DNA from 2 places in the Streptomyces sp. NPDC005866 genome. Region 2 is predicted to be linked to the other one. Evidence: riboswitches for the same ligand, from Rfam matches in the RefSeq annotation. Region 2 holds a riboswitch; the other holds the start of a gene.
The links. Region 2 has a riboswitch for glycine ahead of gcvP (aminomethyl-transferring glycine dehydrogenase). Riboswitches for the same ligand answer to the same signal wherever they lie in the genome.
Positions count from the first base shown of each region.

Region 1: linked by a shared signal. The riboswitch ahead of gcvT (glycine cleavage system aminomethyltransferase GcvT) and the one ahead of gcvP (aminomethyl-transferring glycine dehydrogenase) in region 2 are both predicted to bind glycine.

Region 1 is NZ_JBEXWP010000039.1:49,674-55,094, forward strand. Features, by position in the region: gene glyA (serine hydroxymethyltransferase) at 1-948, opposite strand, end outside; gene gcvH (glycine cleavage system protein GcvH) at 1,002-1,379, opposite strand; gene gcvT (glycine cleavage system aminomethyltransferase GcvT) at 1,506-2,633, opposite strand; glycine riboswitch at 2,791-2,888, opposite strand; gene ABZ396_RS37880 (AAA family ATPase) at 3,044-3,736, shown strand; gene ABZ396_RS37885 (enhanced serine sensitivity protein SseB) at 3,806-4,597, shown strand; gene ABZ396_RS37890 (enhanced serine sensitivity protein SseB C-terminal domain-containing protein) at 4,759-5,421, shown strand, end outside.
Region 2 is NZ_JBEXWP010000036.1:61,191-66,611, forward strand. Features, by position in the region: gene gcvP (aminomethyl-transferring glycine dehydrogenase) at 1-2,518, opposite strand, end outside; glycine riboswitch at 2,693-2,787, opposite strand; gene ABZ396_RS36985 (PRC-barrel domain-containing protein) at 2,902-3,282, shown strand; gene ABZ396_RS36990 (DNA polymerase IV) at 3,776-5,134, opposite strand; gene ABZ396_RS36995 (MerR family transcriptional regulator) at 5,236-5,421, opposite strand, start outside.

The DNA of each region.
Region 1 (5,421 bases), on a different contig from region 2:
CGTACCTCCGGACAGGACGTTCACGCCGGCCTCGCGGGCGTCGGGCGCGGTGAGCCGCTCAGCGAGGATGCGCGCGCCCTCCACCGTACGACGCTGGCGCTCCTTGAAGTCCTCCGAGGCCGCGACCTTGAAGGAGACCGCCTTCGCCGCGATCACATGCTCCAGGGGACCGCCCTGGAAGCCCGGGAAGACGGACGAGTTCAGCTTCTTCGCGAAGTCCTTCTTGGCGAGGATGATCCCGCCGCGGGGGCCGCCCAGCGTCTTGTGCGTGGTGGAGGTGACCACATCGGCGTACGGCACCGGGTTCTCGTGCAGGCCCGCCGCGACCAGGCCGGCGAAGTGGGCCATGTCGACCCACAGGTACGCCTCGACCTCGTCGGCGATCCGCCGGAACTCCGCGAAGTCCAGCTGGCGCGGGTACGCCGACCAGCCGGCGATGATCACCTTCGGCCGGTGCTCCTTGGCGAGCCGCTCCACCTCGGCCATGTCGACGAGACCGGAGTCGTCGACGTGGTAGGCCACGACGTCGAACTGCTTGCCGGAGAAGTTCAGGCGCATGCCGTGGGTCAGGTGGCCGCCGTGGGCCAGGTCGAGACCCAGGATGGTGTCGCCGGGCTGGGCCAGCGCGAACAGGGCCGCCTGGTTGGCGGAGGCACCGGAGTGCGGCTGCACGTTGGCGTACTCGGCGCCGAACAGCTCCTTCACCCGGTCGATGGCGATCTGCTCGGTGACGTCGACGTGCTCGCAGCCGCCGTAGTAGCGGCGGCCCGGGTAGCCCTCGGCGTACTTGTTGGTGAGTACCGAGCCCTGCGCCTCCATGACCGCGACCGGAGCGAAGTTCTCCGAGGCGATCATCTCCAGGGTGGACTGCTGGCGCTCCAGCTCGGCGTCGACCGCGGCGGCGACCTCCGGGTCGAGCTCGTGCAGGGGGGTGTTCAGAACGGACATCTGTTTCTACGACTCCTAAGCCGATGTCTCTGCGGCCGGTATCTCCACGGCTCTCAGCCGGCGGTGAAGGCGGTGTACTCGTCGGCGGAGAGCAGGTCGGCCGGCTCGTCCGCGACGCGCACCTTGAACAGCCAGCCGCCTTCGAAGGGGGCCGAGTTCACCAGGGACGGGTCGTTCGAGACGTCCTCGTTGACCTCGGTGACCTCACCCGTGACCGGCGAGTACAGGTCGGACACCGACTTGGTCGACTCCAGTTCGCCGCAGGACTCGCCCGCGGTCACCGTGTCGCCGACCTCCGGGAGCTGGACGAAGACGACATCACCGAGCGCGTTGGCCGCGTGCTCCGTGATGCCGACCGTCGAGACGCCGTCCGCGGCGGCCGACAGCCACTCGTGCTCCTTGCTGTAACGCAGCTGCTGGGGGTTGCTCATGGCCTGAATTCTCCTGTACGCGGGGAAGTGCTGGTGAAAGAGGACTGCTGGAAGGGGGCGTGAGCGCGGTGCGCAGGGTCACGCGCGCACCGCGCTCAGTGTCCGATTCCGGGTCTGATTGTGGGTCTACTTCTGGCGCTTGTAGAACGGCAGCGCCACGACCTCGTACGGTTCGTGGCTGCCCCGGATGTCCACGCCGACGCCCGCCGTGCCCGGCGCCGAGTGCGCCGCGTCGACGTACGCCATGGCGATCGGCCTGCCCAGCGTGGGGGAGGGGGCACCGGAGGTGACCTCGCCGATCACCTCGCCGCCGGCGACCACCGGGTACCCGGCGCGCGGCACCCGGCGGCCCTCGGCGACCAGGCCGACGAGCACCCGCGGCGGCCGGGCGGCGGCACGGTCGGCGGCCTCCTGGAGCGCCTCGCGTCCCACGAAGTCGCCCTCCTTCTCGAACTTCACCACCCGGCCGAGCCCGGCGTCGAAGGGGGTGAGCGAGGTGGTCAGCTCATGCCCGTAGAGCGGCATGCCGGCCTCCAGACGCAGGGTGTCCCGGCAGGACAGCCCGCACGGGACCAGCCCCACCGGCTCGCCCGCCCCGGTCAGCGCCTGCCACAGCTCCACCGCGTGCTCCGGCTTCACGAACAGCTCGAAGCCGTCCTCGCCGGTGTAGCCGGTGCGCGCGATCAGCGCCGGGACCCCGGCGACGGTGCCGGGCAGCCCGGCGTAGTACTTCAGGCCGTCCAGGTCGGCGTCGGTCAGCGACTTCAGGATCCCGGGGGACTCGGGTCCCTGGACGGCGATCAGCGCGTAGGCGTCCCGGTCGTCGCGTACCTCGGCGTCGAACCCGGCGGAACGCTCCGTCAGCGCGCCGAGGACCACCTGGGCGTTGGAGGCATTGGCCACGACCATGTACTCGGTGTCGGCCAGCCGGTAGACGATCAGGTCGTCGAGGATGCCGCCGTCGGCCCTGCAGATCATGGTGTAGCGGGCGCGCCCGACGCCGACGGAGGCGATGTTGCCGACCAGGGCGTAGTTCAGCAGGGCGGCGGCCTGGGTGCCGGTCACGGTGAGCTCGCCCATGTGGGAGAGGTCGAAGAGCCCGGCCCTGGACCGTACGGCGACATGCTCGTCGCGCTCGGATCCGTAGCGCAGGGGCATGTCCCAGCCGGCGAAGTCGGTCATGGTCGCGCCGAGCGAGCGATGCCGGGCATCGAGCGCGGTACGGCGGAGTCCAGCGGAATCGGTACTGCTCATCGGTCGGTCGTCTCCCAAAGGTCCCAAGGGCATGACAGGCGAGGTCTGTCCTCCCCATCTGTCATCGGAACCTGAGAGGTTCGCCCTGACCACCGAGTGATCACGGCTTGCACCTTGGGTGGAGCCACTGACACAGCGGCCCGCTTTTCAGATGTGCCTCGCCCGCGCGGTAAGGGGGCCTGAGAGATTCAAGGGAGGGACTTGCTCCTTCGGCGCCCCGGCGAAGACTGCCGGGGACTCTCCCGCGCGGATTCAAGCGGCCGGTATGCAGTTGGCGGGCTCATCATTGCATGCCGGGCGGAGCTTTGTAACAGGGCTGTGGCGGGGAGCGGACGCTACCGCGAGACATCGTGCATTACCTTCTCTTTACGTTAAGTGGGGAGAAACTTTCCTGAACCCCAGGGAGGACGATCACGGTGACAAGGACCACGGCATACGCGACGACGACGGGCATCGCCCTGCCCGAGCAGCCGACGGCCCCGGCCCGCGAGCGGTGCGGCGAGCGCCCAGCGCCGGTCGTCCGCGATCTGCGCGACCGGGCCGGCCACAGCCCGCACGGTCTGCTCTTCGGCCCCCGTGACCTGGTCGTGGTCACCGGTCTGCCCGGCAGCGGCAAGTCCACCCTGATGCACCGCACCGTCCAGGGCATAAGGGTCGACTCCCAGGACACCCGCGACCGCTGGGACGCCCGGCTGGCCCGCTTCCTGCCGTACGCCCTCTACCGCCCGCTGGTCCGCCTCGCCCACTACGCCGGACTGCGCCGCGCGCTGCGCACCGGCGAGGGCGTGGTCGTGCACGACTGCGGCACCCAGGCCTGGGTGCGCGACTGGCTGGCCCGCGAGGCCCGCCGCCGCGGCGGCACCTTGCACCTGCTGCTCCTGGACGTCACGCCCGGCACGGCACTGGACGGCCAGCGCGAGCGCGGCCGGGGCGTCTCCCGGTACGCCTTCCTGCGCCACCGCCACGCCGCCGCCCGCCTGGTGCGCGCGGTGGAGAAGGGTGCGGTGCCGCAGGGCGTCGGCTCGGCGGTGCTCCTCGACCGGGACGCGGCGGACGTGCTGTGCCGGATCGCCTTCGAGAAGGCGGAGCGGCTCACGGGATGAGGCTTTGTCACAGTCACCCGCTAGCCTTTTCAGCCTCAACAGCAGCGGTTTCCAGCAGGCGGTAGGCAGATGGACTTCCCGGCGGACATTCCCGCGGACTTCCCGGCACAGGCGCACCCCCACCCGCACGGGGGATGGCCCGGCAACGAGCTGGAGGAGGTCCTGTCGGCCTCCCTCGGCGTCCCCGCGGCGGCGGGCCGGCTCCTTGAGGTACTGGGCCGGAGTCTCCTGTGGATCCCGCTGCCGGAGGGCGGCGGCCCGCACAGCGGTCCGCTGGACCTGCCCACCACGGAGATCGAGGGCCAGGTGTACGTCCCGGTCTTCAGCTCCGAGGAGCAGTTCCGTCAGGTCGTCGGCGCCCATCTGTCGTACACGATCGCCCCGGCCGTCGAGTTCGCCCGCGGCCTGCCCCCGCAGGTCGGCATCGCCGTGAACCCCGGGGGAGTGGTGGGCGTCCCGCTGCCGCCGGAGGCGGTCGCCGAGCTGTGCAGGTCCGGCCACTCCGAACTGGACGGCCCTGGCTCGGGCGGCCGGGTGCGCCTCTTCGAGCCGGACTGGCAGGACGACCCGATGGACTTCCTGGCCGCGGCCTCCGCCGAGTTCGCGCAGATCGGTGTGGTCGCCACGGCCCGCCGCTGCCTGGCCGCGATCGAGACGGCGGACCCGGTGATGTTCGTGGGCGTCGAACTCTCCCAGTGGGAGGGCGACATCAGGGCGCTGCCCCTGGAGGCGCTGGGCAAGGCCCTCGGCAGGGTCCCGGTGAAGTGGCCGGTGAACCTGGTCCTGCTGGACGTGGCCGACGACCCGGTGGGCCACTGGATGAGGGAGAACGTCCGCCCCTTCTATCAGTACGGCCACTAGAAGCCGACGCGGAGGCAGCCGAGGCAGCCGAGGCCGCGGCGGCCACCGCGAACCCGCACTCGCTGACGGACAATCGGCGCCACCCCCCTTGGCGCTTAAGCTGTCTCCAAACGCGGGGCGACCTCCATACGCGGGGCAACTCAATGAAGGGGCGGTAACACGTGAGCGCCAGCGGCACCGCGGCGACCGGACAGGTCGAGCACATGCTGCGCCAGGTAACCCCCGGGCGCTACGACGCCTACGAGGCACTCCTCCGCGCCCTCGCCGCGCCCTCCTCCGGCCAGATCTGGATGCTGCTCTGGCACGGCCAGGCCGGCTCCCCCGACGCCCAGTACGGGAACATGGAGGTCGACGGTCACGGCTACGCCCCCTGCGTGACCTCGGCCCAGGAGCTGTCGGCGAGCGGCTGGAACCGTTCGTACGAAGTGGTCGACGGCCTCGACGTGGCCCGCACGCTCTATCCCGACCACTACGGCCTGTGGCTCAACCCGCATGCCCCGGGCGGCGGCGTCGGCGTTCCCTGGCTGGATCTGCGCCGGATCGCGACCGGCCTGGACCGCCAGCCCGCGGGGCCGCTGAGCCTGTCCGAACCGGCCATCGAGATCCCGCAGTTCTACGCCCTGCTGTCGCAGAACGCCCACCGCACGCCCGCGATCCGCTCACTGCGGCGCGCCTGGGTGCAGCCGGCGCTCGGGGCGCCGTATCTCGCGATCGGGCTCGACGTGTACGACACCTCGCCGCCGGCCGTGGACTCGGTGCGGGCGATGATGCAGCAGTCGATCGGGGCGGTGCCGGACGGGTTGCCGGTGTCGACGGTGGCCATG
Region 2 (5,421 bases):
CGATGAGCCGCTTGGCGACATCGTCGACGCTCACCCCGGTCGCCTTGGTCAGCGGCCGCAGATCGATGATGCACTCGTGCGCGACCAGCCCGCCGGGGCCGGTGTAGAGCACGGGGTAGTGCGGCTCCAGCCGCTTGGCGATGTAGTTGGCGCTGAGCACGGCCACCTGCGTGGCGCGCTTGAGCCCCTCGCCGCCCATGAGCCGGACGTACGCCCACGAGATCGGCAGGATCCCCGCGGAGCCCCACGGCGCGGCCGAGATCGGCCCGACGCCGGTCTGCGGCCCGGCGGCCGGCTGCAGGGGGTGGTTCGGCAGGTACGGCGCCAGGTGGGCCCGTACGGCCACCGGGCCGACACCCGGCCCACCGCCACCGTGCGGGATGCAGAAGGTCTTGTGCAGGTTGAGGTGCGAGACGTCGCCGCCGAAGTGCCCCGGCTTCGCCACCCCGACCAGGGCGTTGAGGTTGGCTCCGTCGACGTACACCTGGCCGCCGGCCTCGTGCACCTGACCGCAGATGTCCGCGACATGCTCTTCGAACACGCCGTGCGTGGACGGGTAGGTGATCATCAGCACCGCGAGCTCGTCCCGGTGCTGCTCGATCTTCGCCCGCAGGTCCTCGACGTCGATCTCGCCGTCCTCGGCGGTCTTGACGACGACGACCTTCATCCCGGCCATGACGGCGCTCGCGGCGTTGGTGCCGTGCGCGGAGGAGGGGATCAGGCACACGGTCCGCTGCGCGTCACCGTTGGCGCGGTGGTACGCGCGTACGGCGAGCAGCCCGGCCAGCTCACCCTGCGACCCGGCGTTGGGCTGGAGCGACACCTTGTCGTAGCCCGTGACCTCGGCGAGCCGCTCCTCCAGCTCGCGGATGAGCGTCAGGTAGCCCTGCGCCTGCTCGGCGGGCGCGAAGGGGTGCAACTGGCCGAACTCGGGCCAGGTGACCGGCTCCATCTCGGTGGTCGCGTTCAGCTTCATGGTGCAGGAGCCCAGCGGGATCATGCCCCGGTCCAGCGCGTAGTCCCGGTCGGCGAGCCGGCGCAGGTAGCGCAGCATCGCGGTCTCGGAACGGTGCTCGTGGAAGACGGGGTGGCCCAGGTAGCCGTCACCGCGCAGCAGCGCCTCGGGCAGCGTGTCCTCGGCGACCGCGTCCAGCGCCTCGACGTCGCCCTCGACCCCGAACGCCGTCCATACGGAACCCAGCTGGGCCCGCGTGGTGGTCTCGTCGCAGGCCATGGAGACGTGGTCTGCGTCCACCAGCCGCAGGTTGACACCGCTCTGCCGGGCGGCGGCGACGGCCTCGGCGGCCTTGCCGGGCACACGCGCGGTGAGGGTGTCGAAGTAGGCGCCGTGCACGATGTCGACCCCGCCGGCCTTGAGCCCCGCGGCCAGGATGGTGGCGTAGCGGTGCGTCCGCTGGGCGATGGCCTTGAGCCCCTCGGGCCCGTGGTAGACGGCGTACATGCCGGCCATCACGGCGAGCAGCACCTGCGCGGTGCAGATGTTGCTGGTGGCCTTCTCCCGGCGGATGTGCTGTTCACGAGTCTGCAGCGCGAGCCGGTAGGCCTTGTGTCCGTCGGCGTCCACGGACACGCCCACGAGCCGGCCGGGCAGGCTGCGTGCGAACTTCTCACGCACCGCCATGTAGCCCGCGTGCGGCCCGCCGAAGCCCATCGGCACACCGAACCGCTGGGTGGTACCGACGGCGATGTCGGCGCCCAGCTCACCCGGCGAGGTCAGCAGTGTCAGCGCAAGCAGATCGGCGGCGACGGTGACGAGCGCGCCCAGCTCGTGCGCCTGCTCGACGAGCGGCTTGATGTCGCGTACGGCACCGGAGGCGCCGGGGTACTGGATGAGCACCCCGTTGATCTCACGCGAGGCGAGGTCCGCCGGGATACCGTCACCTAGGTCGGCGACCACGACCTCCACACCCGTCGGCTCGGCACGCGTCCGGATCACGGCGACGGTCTGCGGCAGCGCGTCCGCGTCGACGACGAAGACGCCCTTCTTGTTCCTGCCCATACGCAGCGACAGGGCCATGGCCTCGGCGGCGGCCGTGCCCTCGTCGAGCAGCGAGGCACCGGAGGTAGGCAGCCCGGTGAGGTCGGCGACCATCGTCTGGAAGTTCAGCAGCGCTTCCAGCCGCCCCTGGGAGATCTCCGGCTGGTACGGCGTGTAAGCGGTGTACCAGGCCGGGTTCTCCATCACGTTGCGCAGGATGACGGGCGGCGTGAAGGTACCGTAGTAGCCCAGCCCGATCATCGAGTCGAGCACCTGGTTCCGGTCGGCCAGCGACCGCAGCTCGGCCAGCACCTCGGCCTCGGTGCGCGCGCCCGGCAGTGCCAGGGTGTCGGCGTTCTTGATCACGTCCGGCACGGCGGCGGCCGTCAGCTCGTCGAGCGAGCCGTAGCCGACCTGGGCAAGCATCTTGGCCCGGGCCTCATGATCGGGCCCGATATGGCGCTGCTCGAACGGGATTCCCAGTTCAAGCTCGGAGAGCGGAACACGCTGGGCGGTCATTGCGGAGGCCTCCTGGTCTGACGCGACCTTCGAGGGGTACCCCGGCACGGGCACCCCGACGGCCTCCCCCTCTGTCATTTCAACCTGAGAGCTTCGCCGGACGCCCAGGGGATCCGGCTTTCACCGTCGGTGAGAGCGGTCGCCGTCGACGCCCGCCCTGCTTTCCAGAGTGACCTCGTCCGTGCGGTACGTGAGCCTGAGAGATTCCGGGGAGGATTTGCTCCTTCGGCGCCTCCGGTTTGCCCGGAGGACTCTCCCGCACGGGGTCAGCAGCCGCTTGCCAGCCTACCAGCGAGGGCAACGCAGGGGCCTTCGAGTGGCCGCCTCCTTGAATGTGCTCTTTTGTAGTGCTTACGGATGAGTTGCGACCAAGTGGAGGGCCCGTGCTGACCGACATCGATCCGCGCAACCTGATCGGCCGCAAGGCGTTCGACCGCAACGGCACGAAGATCGGCACGATCGACGAGGTCTACCTCGACGACGCGACCGGCGTGCCGGAGTGGGCGGCCATACGCACCGGCCTGTTCTCCCGGGACGCCTTCGTGCCCCTGGAGCCCAGCGAACTGGTCGAGGGCACCCTCCAGGTCCCCTTCGACCGCGCCCTGATCAAAGACGCCCCCGACTTCGGAGTAGGCCGCCACCTGTCCCCGGAGCAGGAACTCCAGCTCTACCACCACTACGGCCTGGACACGACCGCCCCACCACCCGACCACCCGGACCACGACTTCGGCAAACTGGCGGGGACGGAGGACGCGGGGGCGTGATGGCCGACGCAGTCGACTGCGGCTGCGCGAGATCTGATCGCGCAGCCCCGCACCCCTTGCGGACCGCTTTGCCCGCCGGCCGCCCCTCCCCAGCCACGGGCGCTCGCGCCGGCCATCTCAACCGCGGAAGCGTCCCGCGCCGGCCATCTCAGCCGCGCGAGCGTCCGTATCAGCCACCTCCAGCCGCGGAAGCATTCACGCCAGCCACCTCCACCCGCGAGCGTCCGTACCAGCCACCTCAGCCGCGCGAGCGTCCGTACCAGCCACCTCAGCCGCGGAAGCATTCACGCCAGCCACCTCAGCCGCGCGAGCGTCCGTGCCGGCCGTCTCAACCGCGCGAGCGTCCGTACCAGCCACATCCAGCCGCGGAAGCATTCACGCCGGCCATCTCCAGCCGCGGGCAATCGTGCCGCTGGGGCAGCACGGGTGGGCGCGGGCGGCACCCTGCCAGCGCCGGTAAGCCACCCCACCCCCGCCCAGCCCCCACTCCGGGTCACGCACCACCTCCGTCCACTGAAATCCCCGCCACCAGCGGCAGCGGCTCCGCCGGCTCCAACTCGGGATCGTCCACCCGGAACGTCCGCACCCGCCCCGGCTCCAAGGACAACGGCGTCTCGAACCGCACCGTCACCCGCCCCAGCCCACTCCCCTGCACCCACCCGTGCCCATACTCGGCATGCCGGACATCCCGCCCCGCGGGCCACCTCCGCTCGGCGACCACCTCCTGTTCGGCGACCGGCTCGGCGGCGTCCTCCTCCGCAAGGGCCTCCGCCTCCTCCCCCGCCGCCTGCGCGAACAGGTCCTCCTGTGTGTAATCGGCGAGCCCCGACACCCCCACGCCCAGCAGCCGCACACCCCCCGTCGTGTCCACCGAGTCCAGCAGCCGCGCGGCCGCCTCCCGCACCACCGCCGGATCATCGGTCGGCCCCCTGAGCGTCTCCGACCGAGTGAGCGTCGAGAAGTCGTACCGCCGTACCTTCAGCACGATGGTCCGCCCCGACAGCCCGGCCCCCCGCAGCCTCCGCACGCACCGGTCGGCCAGCCGCTGCACCTCCATCCCCACCCGCATCCGGTCATGGATGTCCACGTCGTACGTGTCCTCGACGGACACCGACTTGGCCTCCCGCTCGGCCACCACGGGCCGTTCGTCGTGCGCGAGCGCCATCGCGTACAGCGCGTGCCCATGGGCCTTGCCCAGCAGCCGTACCAGCTCGTCCTCGCCCGCCTCGGCGATCTCGTCGACCGTAGTGATCCCGGCCCGCCGCAGATGGTCGCCCGTCGCCGGCCCCACCCCCGGCAGGGTCCGCACCGGCATCGGCCCGAGCATCGCCCGCTCCGTGCCCGGCTCGATCAGCACCAGCCCGTCCGGCTTGGCCTGCTCGGAGCCGATCTTCGCGAGCATTTTTGAGGCGGCGAGCCCGACCGACCCGGAGAGCCCCGTGACGACCCGTATGTCCGCGCGCAGCGTCTCCCCCACCAGCCGGGCCGACGCCGCGTCCCAGGCCACCTCACCCGCCTCCAGGTCCACGAACGCCTCGTCCAGGCTCAGCGGCTCGACCAGCGGCGACAGCCCGTGCAGCAGCGTCATCACCTGCTCGCTGATCGACCGGTACAGCCCGAAGCGCGGCACGAGATACGCGGCGTTCGGCGCGAGCCTGCGCGCCTGTGCCATCGGCATCGCGGAGTGCACCCCGAACACCCGGGCCTCGTACGACGCGGTGGCCACCACACCGCGCGGTCCGAGCCCGCCCACGACCACGGCCTTCCCACGCAGACTCGGCTTGGATGCCTGCTCCACCGAGGCGTAGAAGGCATCCATGTCGAGATGCAGGATCGTGGGCGCGTTTCTCACATCTCCGATGCTGCACCACGCCACTGACAATGCCCCGGCACGGAACCGTGCCGGGGCATCACATTCGGCTCAAGGGGATCGAGGGGCTTCGGGCCCGGACGTCAGCCCGCCCGGTTGCGCCGCCGGGCCAGCTCGTCGGCGGGGTTGTGCCCGACGAGGGTCTCGCCGGTGTCGACGCGCTCGCCGTGCAACTGGGAGAGTGCGCTTTCCACGTCCCGCCAGACCACGCCGACCGCGATCCCGAAGATGCCCTGACCGCCCTGGAGCAGGTCGTGGACCTCGTCGGG